2 linked regions of the Shimia isoporae genome follow. The protein of the gene in region 1 interacts with the protein of each later gene in a pairwise test. Links are inferred from orthologs where the notes say so. Each region holds a gene or a part of one and is shown on either strand. Other genes may lie near its edges.

Region 1 (7,564 bases):
TGGGGCCGCCCTCCATACAGCCACCAGAAGCTCACAAATGCGCAGAGCTCTGGTATAAAAAGTATAAGCAGCTTCACGCTATATACCCGCTGGGTCATAGAGACATGAGGTTGGCAGAAAAGAAGTTTGATGTGTTTGTTGATGCAATTTTTGGAACCGGATTGGACCGTCCATTGCCGGAGGAAATCTTGGAGCTGTTCAATAACATCCGGTACGAAAGAAATTGGCAGTCCAATAGGCTGGTGGCGGTTGATATTTTAAGCGGATTGAACGGAGACACCGGCGAAGAAATGTCTGAGCTTTGCCTTCGTGCCGACCTAACAGTGACATTTCATAGAGCGAAATGCGGACACACGCGGCGTCGTGCAAAAGAGTGGTCTGGCAAGCTGGTGGTAAAGGATATTGGGTTGGGAAACGGCCCGCAGGTTGACCAAAAAAACGAAAATTGAGTGACGGACGCTCGAAAAAGCACGCCGTACGGGTCAATCAAAAATGCGCTAGCGTCACGAACTAGGATTGGCGGTCGCAACGTCTGCCCGGTGTCGGTCTGGTGTCGTGCGTTTCCGAGTGCACTCCGGGAGGGCCGATTAGGCTGGTGTCATAGGAAATTGTCAGTGTGGCGAAAGCCGCTCAATCGAACTTAGGGAAGATTTGGAAATGAGCGAATTGCTAACGGCTGCGCAAATGCGCGCCATCGAGCAGGCGGCGATTGAGTCGGGTGAAGTGACTGGTCTGGAGTTGATGGAGCGGGCCGGGCGGGGTGTTGTGGAGGCCATTTTCGAGGAGTGGCCGGAGCTTGGGGAGGAGCGGGGCAGGGCTGGTGACTCTGGCAAGCCCGAGAGTTCCAACACAGAAAAGGCGCGGCGAGCGGTCGTGCTATGCGGTCCGGGGAACAATGGCGGCGACGGGTTTGTGGTGGCGCGGCTGTTGCAGGGGCGCGGCTGGGATGTGGAGGTGTTTCTTTATGGGGATGCCAAGAAGTTGCCGCCGGATGCGCGCTGGAATTATGAGCGGTGGGTGGAGATTGGGGCGGTTGAGGCGCTGGAGGAATACGCCCATTCGGATGGCTGGCAATGCGATGTGCTTGTCGACGCGTTGTTCGGAACCGGGTTGAAGCGCGGCTTGCAGGAACTTAGCAACCTCTTCTGGAATATGGAGGACATGGTCGATTGTTTTGATGTTGAGTTCGGGCACGAACGCGGGCGACCAGCAATTGTCGCGGTAGACATTCCCAGCGGCGTCTGTGCCGACAGCGGGTGTGAGTTTGAGCATGAAGAGGTCTGGCACAGGTTTTCTGCCGCGGCCCACCTTACGATTTCGTTTCATCGCGCAAAAGTGGGCCACATTCTGGGCGAGGGCGCGAAAAGGCGTGGAAAGTTGCGGGTAGTGGATATCGGACTAGAAGACACTCAAAGCAGGCACTTGTGGGTGAAGAACTGCGCTCCAGAAGTTGGGGATGACGTGGCTCTATGGCGTGTCGCTAGAAGGAGCTTAGTTAAGGAGGTTGGCGCGATACATCCGAGTTTTATTTGCAAGCGAAGCGACAGCCACAAATTCTCCCACGGCCACGCCCTCATCCTCACCGGAGGCTCCGGCAAAACCGGCGCGGCGCGGCTGGCGGCGCGGGGGGCGTTGCGGGTTGGCGCGGGGCTGGTGACGCTCGGTGTGCCGCCCTCGGCGCAGCAGGAGGTGGCCTGTCAGATCACGGCGTTGATGCTCAAGCGGGTGGCGGATGGTGAGCGGCTGTCGGCTGTTTTGGACGATGCGCGGATCAACGCGCTGTGTCTGGGGCCGGGAATGGGCTTGGTGCGGGCGCGGGAGCTGGTACCGGTGGCTTTGGCGACCAAGCGTGCGACGGTGTTGGATGCGGATGCGTTGACGGCGTTTGCAAAGGGGCCGGAAACGCTTTTTGAGATGCTACATGAGAAATGCGTGCTGACGCCGCATGGCGGGGAGTTTGCCAAGTTGTTTCCCGACATTGCCGCGAAGTTGGCGGAGGTGCCCACCAAGGGACCGGCTTATTCCAAGGTGGATGCGACGCGGGAGGCGGCGGCGCGGGCCGGGTGTGTTGTTCTTTATAAAGGGGCGGATACGGTGATCGCGGACCCCTCTGGTCGGTGTTCGGTGAATGCGGCGGTCTATGAGCGGGCGGCGCCGTGGTTGGCGACCGCGGGCTCGGGTGATGTTCTTGCGGGTTTCATCGCGGGGCTTTTGGCGCGGGGATTTGCGCCGATGGCAGCGGCGGAGACGGCAGCGTGGTTGCATGTGGAATGCGCGCGTGCGTTCGGGCCCGGTCTGATCGCGGAAGACCTGCCCGAAATACTGCCGAAAGTGCTTGCCGGCCTTGCGGAGTGATTGCGAGGTTGTTCCAATTTGTGATAAACTTTCCGGAATAACAAAACTACGCGGATCGGGCAGGTCCAGCTTACATGGCAAATTACAGTTTTTGGGCTCTTGGCGAGTCCCATGTTTCGGTGTCCGGCGGAGAGCAGCTGGATGGAGTCACGCAGGGCGATGGATCTCACCTTGTGGGGGAGACGATCACGCTGAACGCCAGCGCGTGGGAGCAAATTCACGTAAGCGACGGCGGCAGTGACAGCAATTTCGACGACAACGACGGCAATCAGAGGCTCGACGGAACGCAAACCTTCGATGGCGTCAGCTATTCCAACAACACACGGATCGAAGCCGAATACGAGTTTGTGCTGCAGGACCCCAATACCGGCCTGACGTATCGGGTCCTGTCTGTGAATTTTCGCAACTCGTCGCCAGCCTACGGCACGATCGAGGGCTTGGCGTTTGTCGACGAATTCCCACCGGTTGGTGTCGCGCTCAACGTCATTTCTGCTCAGGAGGGACCTTCGGGTGGGTCGGCTGTTGAACAAAGCACAATCGCAGCACCGCCATGTTTTACGCCGGGAACCCGTATCCGCATGAAGCGTGGAGAAAAGCCGGTCGAAGAGATACAGGTCGGTGATGAAGTCATGACACTGGATCGCGGACCGCAGACAGTGCGTTGGGTCGGCCATGTGAGCGTGTCAGAAGATGTGCTTCGGACGCGACCCGAATACCGGCCTATCCTCATCCGCAAAGGCGCACTTGGTGTGATGATGCCGGAGCGGGACATGATGGTTTCGCCTCAGCATCGAATTTTGCTGGGTGGCTGGCGGGCCGAGTTGATTTGCGGTGAGCCGCAGGTGCTGGCAGCGGCTGCACATCTTGTGGACGGCGAGGGAGTTCGCGTGGCTGAAGGTTTGCGCGCTGTCACCTATATTCATCTGCAGCTGGACCAACACGAAATCTTGCTCTCTGATGGGGTGCCGAGCGAAAGTTTGAACCCTGGTGAGGTCGCGATGTCGTCCTTGCCCGACGAGTCAAAGGCCGAGTTGCGTGCCCTGTTTCCGGAACTTGAGGCTGGCCCCGAGCGTGCTCCGGCCCGCCCGTTGGCGTATCGGCGTGAAGTCGAGGCCATTCTTGCGGTAGGGTAATCGCAAAGAAATGCGCGTTGCGATATTTTTCCTCTCGCATCCCTGAAAAAGCTTTGCTAAGAGGCGCGCTACGTGCGGGTGTGGCGAAATTGGTAGACGCACCAGATTTAGGTTCTGGCGCCGCGAGGCGTGGGGGTTCAAGTCCCTCCACCCGCACCACTACATCATTGAAAAAAATGAAAAAACGTGATGGGTGGGGTTTTGGCCCCCACTTTGGTCCCCACTTCTATTTTAGCTTCATGGGTGTGGACAGAGTCGATTTGCGCGACGGCGTAGACTGGGTGCGCACCTTCAAACGGGCGAAACTTCTCGAGCACGCCGGACTTCACCATCCGCTAAAAGGTGTCGCGGCCAAATGGCTAGCGCGCCCACCTTAAGAGCGGACTGCCAGGCGCAGGTCCGCTGCCAACCATTGCGGCCAGAGAAGACCGCGGGAACGCCATTAAAGACTAGACCGAAGAGAATTACCATTGCGGCAGCGCCACGCAGTAACGTATCATGGAAGCACAAAATGCTTTGGCTGACGCGCAGAACTTGGACTTAAACAAGCTACACAAAACCTTCCGCTGGAAGAAATAAAACCGTTTTTGGAAGTTTTATTTCTTCCGAAAACCGCGCCGCTGAAAGGAAAAGAGAAGAAATCAAAAGAAAGAGATACAGGCTTGCGCGGACGTTTTTGCAGGGGATTGGTCTGCAAAACAGCGCAGTGCCTGAGGATAAGTCGCGATTGCTGAGAAAAGCGCAGGCACATGGAAGGTCAGGCACTGAAAGACGGCAAAGACCGTGTGAGAGACTTGTTGATCAAACCGCTGCTGGAACTGGGCATGGTTCGCAAGCGCAATGTGAGTGAGAGCAAACACCAAGCGTTTCTGGATGGCCCGATGGCGCGGCTGGCCTATATGAAGGCCGACCGGTTGGAAGCGCTGCGCGAAACCGTCGCCAACTGTGCAACCGGCGCGCACAAAAATTGCTGGTCGTCCGAAGTCTCCATCGCCAATTGGGCGCGCGCTCTTTAGGTGCCGCCATCCAGCGAAAGCAGGCTGGTGCGGTCTTATCTGCAATCCGCTTTGCGAGCGGTGCTGGACCGGATGATGGGGCCAGCCATCCGAGCAAACCAGCTGGCGATCACCTATGGCGAGGGTCACACCAATCTAATCTTTGGGTGAGTTGGAATTTCGTGGGCGAGGCGAGGAACGGAAGAAGTGTCTCCACCAGCTCATCTTCTCACCCAATTAGGTCACAACGCGCGCGGGGAATTGGTGGCTTTCCCATTACAGCCAATCAAGCAAATAGGCGAGTTTTTCGATTGTCGGGAAGACTAACGCTACAAAGAAAACTAGAAGCGGAGCCACCAAGTTTACTGCAACGAACTCGGCGTCCTGAGTCCAATTCACCCAGCGGGTCTTTTTATCGATCACCGCTTGGACAATTTTTCTAGATCCCGTTTCAAGCCGATAAGGCAGACCCTCAAACTCCTGTGTCATGGAGTTCAGTAGGTTCCGTTCGGATTCAGTAAGAGTCGCGAACGGACTGCCGCTGCGAACTTGATCGATTAGCTCCCTCAGTTCTTTTTGAGTAACTTCGTTTATCTCTATGGATATTAGCTTGGAAATTTCTTTCGCTTTGCGTGAAATCGTGTCGAGCCTGTCCGACTGAATTGCAGTGACGGTAAATGGGACCGCGCGAAAGATAAAAATGACAAAGAAGTAGAGGCAAGCCGCCTGCGCCGCGAAGATCAGTTTTTCAGCGTCTACTGCTAGCTTTAGCTTAAACACTTCGATGTGGTCGGATTGAAACGTCAGCGCCTGAACCACAATCAACGCAACTGAGGAAGCCATAAAGGCGCGTTTGGTTTTTTCAAAATCACTATGGTCTGAGAGAAGTTCTTTCATCGATTGGTCCTTGAATTTTCTTCCGAGGACTAAACGGTAAGGGCCAAGGCAAATCAACCTACAGCAATAGCGGAGAGGCAGCCGACCTGGCGGACCTGGGCAGCCATGCAGCTGGTCGACATCGTTTGTCTGGAAGACGGCACCTTGTCCGATGTGCTGCGCCAACACGGCTGGACGAAGAACGCAAAGTTGATCGCGGATCTGCAATCCGCATTGCGCGCGGTGCTGGACCGGATGATGGGGCCAGCCATCCGCGCAAACCAGCGCGCGATCACCTTTAGTGAAGGCCGCACCAACCCGATCTTTGGGTGATCAATTGGCGTCAATAGTCGAGGACTTGTTCTGAAAAGCCAGTGCCTAAAAGCGCTCCTACGCATTTCAGTACCTTGGTGTCCTCGCCATCCATGAAGTATTCAATGACGGAGATCTGAAACTTCTTATCTAGCCCCTTCAGGCTTTCCGTTCCAACTTCGGACGACCCGGTCGTATAGCCTATGTGGGTAAAGAGAGAGGACCACCTTGAGTATTCTCCGACTCCTAATTCGCCACTTGCAGGCCAGACGCCTCCATCAAGGCGCAATTGAACCAATTTGTCGTCGCAGAGAGACGCGGCTTCTTCTCTTGAGCGATCCGTTTCTGAAACTAGCGCTCGCGCCGCAAACACCCCAATGGTATTCGTCTCAAAAAAAAAGTTGGTCGAGTAATGATATTTGTCGCCGTCCTTTTGGGACTCCTGCAAGCGTTGCTGGAGTCTAACCAATCCCAAATCAAGTAGAGAAGCAGGTTCCGTCATTAAGTGTTTGGTGATGTCGTCTGGCCCTGCGCTGACTGGCGTTCCAAGCGTCAAAGCGGCAGCGGTGATCGATGCAATAGCGGATTTCATGATGTCGCCCTTATTCATTTTCGGGTTAGCCTCAGTTACTCAGTGAAGCTTACGCTTGTGCCAGCGAGTTTGGCAGAGCAGTGCAGCACCCCTCCACTAAAATAGGTGCTAGTGCCAATGGTGATCTTTTTATCGAGGTCAGCAAGGCGCGTGTGTTGCTCGGTTATGCCACCGTTCACAAAACCTGTATGGCTGAACAGCCCTGCGTAGATGCTGTGTTTCATGCTCTGGTATAGGTTTCCATCGGGATCATAGCCTGCATTGTTGCGGACTAGGCCAATGGCTCGGCGGCATTCGGCCTTGTGATTTTCTAAGTTTTTGCCTTTGGAGGATTGAATGAGTTCTATTTCAATTTGGTTGGTGTCCCAGTCGTAGGAAGCAGTCGCCCAAAACGATCCGAGGTCCATCTTGTCCAATCTGTTTGTCAAGCGGTACACTCCCCAGTCCAGCAAGGTCACATACTCATTCATCAAATGCCTTGTCGTCTCGTCTGGTCCAGCATTTGCTGGCGCTCCGAGCGTCAATGCGGCGGCGGTGATCACGGCGATTGCGGGTTTCATGGCGGATGATCCTGTATTGAATTCAGGCTTTGGCTACAGGATTTTGGTTAACGGATATTCAACACGCAATGACTGGTTATTTAATTATGAAAACAAAGACTTATGAGAAAGTTGTTGACGCTTAATCCACCGGCATCTTATCACTTGTGCATCATCTACAAGAGCGCCCACCGGAAACGGTCGGGCGCTTTTGCTTTGGCGGCGGGGTCATGACATGGCGAGTGAGTCCTACCATCACCTTTACAACAAGGCGGCGTGGCGAAGTGGGTTGCGGCCAGCGCACCTTCTGAAGGAGCCGGTCTGTCGGGCTTGTGCGCGGCGCGGCATCATCAATGTCGGGTCGCTTACGGCATCGGGCGCAAAGCAAACCAACCCGCGCCGCTGTTACCTGGCGGTTGACCATATCATCCCGCATCGCGGCGATCTGGAATTGTTCTTTGATCCTGAAAACCTCCAGACACTTTGCCCTGATGATCACGACCAAAACAAACAGCGTCTGGAAGTGCGCGGCTATTCCGAAGAGCGCGGCGCAGACGGCTGGCCGATTGATCCGCAGCATCCGGCAAACCGCTGATCTGAAAAGGGAGGGGGGAGGGTTCAAGAAATCCCGCCCAAGCATGAAACCGGAGGGGGAACCTTTCTGTGTGCAAAGTCGGAATTGAATAGAGAAAGCCACATCTGAGAGGGTTTTGAGATCATGGCAAGGGGGCGCAAACCGAAGGAAGAAAAGGTGGTGCCTCT
Region 2 (6,658 bases), 910 kb from region 1 along the record:
ATCGGGCGTTAAGGTTTTCTCGGGCAAGAGGTTCGCAGAAAGCTGTAACCCAACGATTCCCGCCATTGATCTGATGTACCGACCCTTCTGCGCCAAAGCTGTGAAAGCCTTGAAGGCTTACTATTGGCCCGAGCGCGACTCGGAGTCGACGTTTCTTGGCGCGCGAAACCGGTTGATTTGCAGCTTCAGCTTTGTGATTGGCGTGAATTCGTTTCTGCACAATATTCACCTATCGCTGATCAACTCCGGATTGCCGGAAACCGTTGCGACGCTCAGCATGGTTATTTCCGTGCTTTATTATTTCGTGCCCTCGGTCCTGCACCGGACCGGAAGCACCCGCGTAACCGCGTTGACGCTGATCTTCCTGCTGTCTGCACACACGAACATGGTGATGTATTTCGAGGAAAACCGCGTCTGGCTGAGGGAGGCATTTCTTATCGGTCCGCCTGTGATTGCCCTCTTGGTGATGGGTCCCAGACCTGCGTGGATCGTGACGGTCTTCACATTTGCGAACCTGTTTTTCTTCTCGTATCTGGGCAAACTGCCGGTTGAGAGCGCAGCGGTTCTGTCAATCGTGATCTGTGCCTTCATCTGGGGACTGTCGCTGTTTGACCGAGAACTCAACCGCGCGGAAAACAAATTGGTGGAATTGCGCCAGGAGGCGCAGGACGCCAACCACGCTAAATCGGAGTTTCTGGCCAATATGAGCCACGAAATCCGCACCCCAATGAACGGCTTGTCAGGCGTCTTGCAACTTTTGGAAGACACCGACCTGTCTCCGGAACAACGCGAGCTCATCCATATGGGACAAGCCTCTGGCATGACCCTTTTGCGGTTGATCAACGACGTTCTTGACTATTCCAAGATTGCAGCACGCGGCGTCACATTCGAACGTGTGCCCTGCGCCCCGTCTGAGTTGGCGCAACCTGCCGTGCACGCGCTTCAGGCTGGCGCAGAAACCCGTGGTCTGAAGCTGGTTTACCAACAAGAGAACCGCCTGCCCAAGTGGATTTCCGCTGACCCTGCACGGATGCAGCAAGTTGTCAGCAATCTCGTGAGCAACGCGCTGAAGTTTTCCAGCGAGGGCACTGTCACGGTTAATGTAGGTCGGGAAAACGACCTGATCCGAGTGAGCGTGACGGATCAAGGCATTGGCATGACCGAAGGCGCGCAACGACGGGTTTTCCGCAAGTTTGAACAGGCCAGTGCGTCGACCAACCGCAAATATGGCGGAACCGGCCTTGGGCTTGCGATTTCCAAAGAACTGGTGGAACTGCATGGCGGCGAGATCGGTGTTACAAGCCAACCCGGCAAAGGCAGCACATTCTGGTTCACGGTGCCGATCATCGAAGTTGAAGCACCCGTTCCGGCGGCCACACCTGCCCCAAGCGAGCCAGCAAATGTACCCAATGCACCCGGCGATCGGGAATGCCTGAAAGGGGCAAAGGTTCTGGTGGCTGAGGACACACGCACGAACCAGGTCATTGTTCAACGGTTTCTGCAGTCCATGGGTATCGAACCTGTGATCGTCGACAATGGTCGCGCCGCAGTTGAACATTGCACTCAGACAAAGTTTGACATGATCCTGATGGACATTCAGATGCCGGAAATGGATGGCCTCGAGGCCTGTGCCAGGATCAAAAGCGAAGGTGCGTTGAACGCCAGTACGCCGATGGTTGCACTTTCAGCCAATATCCTGCCAGAACAGACAGCAAGCTACATCAGCGCTGGCATGGCCGCCTGCCTTGGCAAACCATTCCGAAAAGCGGAACTTTCGGACGTGCTTGTCCGTCTGATTGAGCGCTGCACCGAGCGAGGCGCAGCCTAAAGTTTTGATGAGATGATGCCGGTGGCAAACCCGCCCATGCGCAACTCACCAAAGAGCCTTTGGTATTCGATTTTCGGGCACCGGTTCTGAATGACGTCCAAGCCCTTGGCTTCCGCCTTTGCCGCAGCCTCTGCGTTCTCCACGCCGATCTGCATCCAAACAGTTTTCAGCGACGGTAGATGCGCAATTGCGGCGTCGACAATTGGCGGCACAGCTTCGGACCTCCGGAAGATATCCACCATGTCCACCGGCGCGTCGATGTCGGACAAATCCGCGACAACGGTCTCCCCGAAAAGCATTTTGCCAGCATGGCCCGGGTTGACCGGGATTACCCGGTAGCCCTTCAGGGATAGATACCGCGCCACGTAGTAACTTGGGCGTACGGAATTCATAGATACCCCAATCACGGCAACAACTTTTGTCCGTGTGAGAATCTTTTTCAGGTTTGCGTCGGAATATTCCATGCAACGACGCTATCGGGTGTTGTGAAAAAAAAGAAGCGCCCAAACAACGTTTGGGCGCAAGTTCGGAACGAGGGACAGTGAAGCGAAACGCAGGGTTCCACGTCTGCGTTTCTCACTATGTTACGTAGGTGTTGTGACAACGGATTAAAGAGGCGCTCACTGCCGCGTGAACGGATCGCTCTTCAATCAAATATGTCTTCTATGAAGTCGAAAGCTTCCTCGAAGATCTTTTTTGCGAATTTTCTTTTGTTTTTCAGCTTCTTACGGGGCTTCTCAGCAGTCTTCCTTTGCGCCTTGGCACTTGCCGAACGATAGGCAACTTCCCGCTCAACTCGTTGTTTTTGCAAGGGAATGGACTTCAGTTCATGCAACGGTGCACCGCAAGAAGAGCAGGACAGCTCGTGGCGGCTGTCACCTCTCAACACAAGCGCTGCGCGTGTACCGCAGTAACAACAGGTCGCGATTTTCGATGCGCCAGGCAAGTCGGCCTCCTCTCAGGTTTTCTAGAACCTAGGGTGAGCTTCGGGAAATGCGAGAGTTGTTGGCGGATTTATCGGGGCAAAGATGCATAAAGCGCGACAGCCGCAGCGTTGGACACGTTGAGCGAGCCAAAGGCGCCGGCAAACTCGATCTTGACCAACTGATCTACCGTCTCCTTGGTTTTCTCGCGCAAGCCCGGCCCTTCGGCCCCCATCACCAAAGCAACCGGTTGATCCTTGCGGCCTTCCAACGCAGTTTCGATTGTCTGATCTGCCTCTCCGTCAAGACCTAGAACAAGGTAGCCCATGTTCTGCAATTCCGAGATGGCATCTGCCAAGTTGCGCAAACGTAGATATGGCTGACGTTCCAAAGCGCCGCTGGCCGTTTTGGCCAAGGCGCCCGTTTCCGGTGCCGAGTGGTGGCGGGTCCCGATCACAGCCAGCGCACCAAAGACTTCAGCGGAGCGCAGGATCGCGCCCACATTGTGCGGGTCAGTCACTCGGTCCAACAGAATGAGACGCTGTGGACGTTCGTCATCAGCAATGGCCCGGTCGGCCAAACGTCCCCAATCCAGAGGCTTAACTTCCAGCGCTGCGCCTTGATGTACGGACTGCGGGTCAAGAGGAGCGGTGAACTTGCGCGGGTCAGCCATTTCGGGTGTTATTCCCGCTTCGGCAATGGCATCTGCAAGTTTGTCAGCGGCATTTCTGGTCACGATAAGACGCAATTTTTCGCGTGCAGGATTCGTCAGAGCGTCGCGCACTGCGTGCAATCCAAAAAGCCAGACAGTTTCGGATGCGGCTTTGCGTTTTGCCTGCTCTTTTTCGACCACCCACTTGGGTTTTTTCATGGTCCAGACCCCTTAAAATGCTGAAGGGGCATCAATGCGATGCCCAGCCGCCATGTGCAAGATATTTTCTTGTTGACGCCCCCCACACATCAAAGTAATCAGCCCCTCACACCACGGTCGCAAGACCGAAGAAAGTGGGCGACAGGCCGCAAGGTGTGGCAGGGGACTGTAACTCCCTCGCGGAGACGCACGCTTGGTTCGATTCCAAGGTCGCCCACCACTTTCTCTCTTGAAATCAGCAACAAACACGCGCCTTTGCGCGGGCTTTTGCCGACAATTCCGCCCAAACGGCGGATGTTTCTGATTTGATAAAAATACGGGTGTCAATGGCCGTTTTCCGGTCACTCTCCTTTAGGTCTCATTAAGTCCTTTGCCCTACTTCGAGCCGCGATACACCCTCGGAGAAACCGCGTGGAATTCAGCCGTTCACACTTGAAAGCGCTGCTTTTTGTTGCCTTGGTCGCCTGCGTTGCCGCTGCGCCGTTCTTTGTGCATTTTCTGGGCAAGTCCAGCGCGCGGAACACTGCCAATGACAGCTACGAACAGGTACTGGATGGCGAATGGCACTTTGCATGGGGAGAGTATTTGTCTCCCGCGGCCGTCCTTGAGGCCTTGGCTGCAAACACTCTGGATGTGGTTTCCACCCCGTCAACCTGGGCCAGCCATTTGCCGCATGACTCTGCAAATCCGTACAATCACGGCATTGCCACTTATGCCCGCGAATTGCATCTTCCGGAAGACAAGGACATTTCCCTCGTTCTGCACGTTGAACGGATACCGGAAGCCTACGAGGTCTTTTGGGTTCCCAAAGGATCCCCAGACGCAGCAATACGCATCGCCTCCGAGGGCAACCTAACTGGCCCGGCAAAAGCCGCTTATGTCGACCTATCCCACCCTGTAAACGGAAGCGGTAAAGGTGTCCTTTTGATACACGTCCGCAAGGACGTTCTGGCTTGGGGCGGCTTTTTTAACCCGCCGCGCATCACAACGTCGGAAATCGACAACGTTAACCGCAAGCTCCAACGTATTTTTGACGGCTTTTGGACGGGCTGTCTGTTTTTTGCGGTTTTCCAGAACTTCTACCTGTTCAGTCTGCGCCGCAACGATTATGCGCCATTGCTGCTCGGAAACGCAGCATTGATCGTAATGCTGCACCTTGCTGCGTCATCGAACTCGCTCGAAGTCATTTTCGGCACTGGAGTTCACGTTCTCAGGACCAGGATCGAACTGCTGGCCACCGTTACAGTCGGGCCGATCCTGCTTTTGACAATCCGATACCTCATTCCTCCGCTGATCGGCCCCGTGCTCATGTGGACCATTGTCGGGTTCGGAGGCTTTGCAGGCATCTTCATTCTGGCGGCGCCCGCCGACCTGATGTCGTACTATCTTCTCGTCTATGAGGCCTTCCTGATCCTCGTTTTCCTGGTGATGGGCTACGGTTTGGGGCGGGCTATGCTTGACGGCAAACAAGGTGCTACGACATTGATGCTGGCGCTTGTTTTTATACTTTCCGCTGCGGTTCACGACATCATCGCGGCAGAAACCGGAAGCACACAGTACCGCATCACAGCAATGGCCATTTTTGTCTTTATGGCACTTTGCACATTGTTTGTCGGGCGCAAGGTTTCAATCGCCATCAGTCGCAGTCAGATGCTGGAAGAAGAAAAGGAAATGCTCAAAAAGCTGCACAGCGACGCAGTGAATTCGGCGCGGCGCGATCATCTGACAGGGCTGTTGAACCGACAGGCTTTTGATCATGAGTTCACCCACGCATGGCGAGCATCCAACGCCAAGGTCGAGCCGCTCTCGGTTGTCCTGTTCGACATCGATCATTTCAAACAAGTCAACGATACGTATGGGCACCCGATGGGGGACCGTGTACTGAAATCGCTGGCCGATCGATTGGCGGACTTCCCGATGCGTCGGCACGACCGTGTTTGCCGCTATGGCGGGGAGGAGTTCGCGCTCATTCTGCCAAACACACTCTTGGAAGACGCCTTGTTGGTGGCTGAAAAAATCCGCGAAGACGTGGCCGAGACTCCTGTGATCGACGATCCTGAATTTGCGTTGTCTGTAACTTGCAGTTTTGGTGTGGCATGTACGATCACAGCATCCGGATGCTCCGCCGAAAGCCTTCTGGAGCGCGCGGACGAGGCCCTTTATGCCGCAAAAGATCAGGGCCGCAACTGCGTCAACGGCGTTTACAGCCTCCAGCACCCGCAGTTCCCCGACATCTCCGCGACATGAATCGAACCATGACGGACGGTGCGACGGCAGCGTACGAATTATTGCGTAGAATTCACTTCACCAACCGAAGTTTTATCGCCTCTTAAGCTTTCGACCTTAGAACCCAATACAAGTACTAAATTGGCCGGAGCCGGTTGTTGTCATACCTGATACCTCACTTTACGCGCGTGCTCATGCTGGCACTGGCGCTCATATTGCCCATCAAGGCAATGGCCCAGTCCGACCTGGCAATTTTTGCTCCCGAAGAAGGCGACTCGCTGACTGTTCCTCTCCAAGGGGAATGGGGTTTCGCATGGGGCGAGCTTTTGTCTCCGATGGAAGCGCATAAAGCCTATACCGAGGGCACACTGGAGCGGGCACCGGTGCCCAGTCGCTGGCAGGACTTCATCCCCAAAGACCCGGAAAACCCCTATTATCACGGGGTTGCGACCTATGTCGCGCCGGTCGACGTACCGTTGACCAACGAACATCTTGTGTTGGCGATGAGCACGATCTCTGAAGCGTACAGAGTGTATTGGGTTCCTCTGGTTGGCCCACATTACTGGCACATGGTGGCAGAAGCCGGACATATGGAAGGCGAACCACAAGCCGCAATCCGCAACCAGGTGCATGACTTTCAGGGGCGTGGCAAAGGCCTCTTGGTGTTGCAGGTTCGCAAGGATGTGTTTGGTTGGAGCGGAATCAACTCTTGGAACGGGATTCTCAACAAGCCGGAGATCACAACCCGCGAAGCCAATCTTGCCGAACGGACACATCACGAGCTGATTCTCGGCATCGTGGTCGGCATCA

Evidence for each region. The genes of interacting proteins can lie anywhere in the genome.
Region 2: the proteins of BXY66_RS05795 (region 1) and rlmB interact in binary tests that used the Escherichia coli proteins (3 or more experiments, as listed by UniProt). The link is inferred for Shimia isoporae from one-to-one orthologs.

What each region holds. Positions count from the first base shown.
Region 1 is NZ_SMGR01000001.1:1,184,509-1,192,072, forward strand. What follows is about bases 91-3,006. They hold BXY66_RS05795 (NAD(P)H-hydrate dehydratase), read left to right. Parts: upstream 91-657; coding sequence 658-2,355; downstream 2,356-3,006. Other genes in these bases: BXY66_RS05790 (NAD(P)H-hydrate epimerase), read left to right, coding at 91-449; BXY66_RS05800 (Hint domain-containing protein), read left to right, coding at 2,430-3,006. Also shown: more of BXY66_RS05790, read left to right, coding at 1-90; more of BXY66_RS05800, read left to right, coding at 3,007-3,488; BXY66_RS05810 (hypothetical protein), read left to right, coding at 4,238-4,504; BXY66_RS20675 (hypothetical protein), read left to right, coding at 4,532-4,654; BXY66_RS05815 (hypothetical protein), read right to left, coding at 4,760-5,380; BXY66_RS05820 (hypothetical protein), read left to right, coding at 5,486-5,692; BXY66_RS05825 (hypothetical protein), read right to left, coding at 5,703-6,263; BXY66_RS05830 (hypothetical protein), read right to left, coding at 6,299-6,823; BXY66_RS05835 (HNH endonuclease), read left to right, coding at 7,038-7,397; BXY66_RS20680 (hypothetical protein), read left to right, coding at 7,521-7,564. UniProt on the Escherichia coli protein: Bifunctional enzyme that catalyzes the epimerization of the S- and R-forms of NAD(P)HX and the dehydration of the S-form of NAD(P)HX at the expense of ADP, which is converted to AMP.
Region 2 is NZ_SMGR01000001.1:2,092,612-2,099,269, forward strand. What follows is about bases 1,733-4,548. They hold rlmB (23S rRNA (guanosine(2251)-2'-O)-methyltransferase RlmB), read right to left. Parts: upstream 3,623-4,548; coding sequence 2,843-3,622; downstream 1,733-2,842. Other genes in these bases: BXY66_RS10295 (ATP-binding protein), read left to right, coding at 1,733-1,828; BXY66_RS10300 (CoA-binding protein), read right to left, coding at 1,825-2,292; BXY66_RS10305 (hypothetical protein), read right to left, coding at 2,475-2,774; BXY66_RS10315 (sensor domain-containing diguanylate cyclase), read left to right, coding at 4,034-4,548. Outside these bases: more of BXY66_RS10295, read left to right, coding at 74-1,732; more of BXY66_RS10315, read left to right, coding at 4,549-5,869; BXY66_RS10320 (sensor domain-containing diguanylate cyclase), read left to right, coding at 6,007-6,658. UniProt on the Escherichia coli protein: Specifically methylates the ribose of guanosine 2251 in 23S rRNA.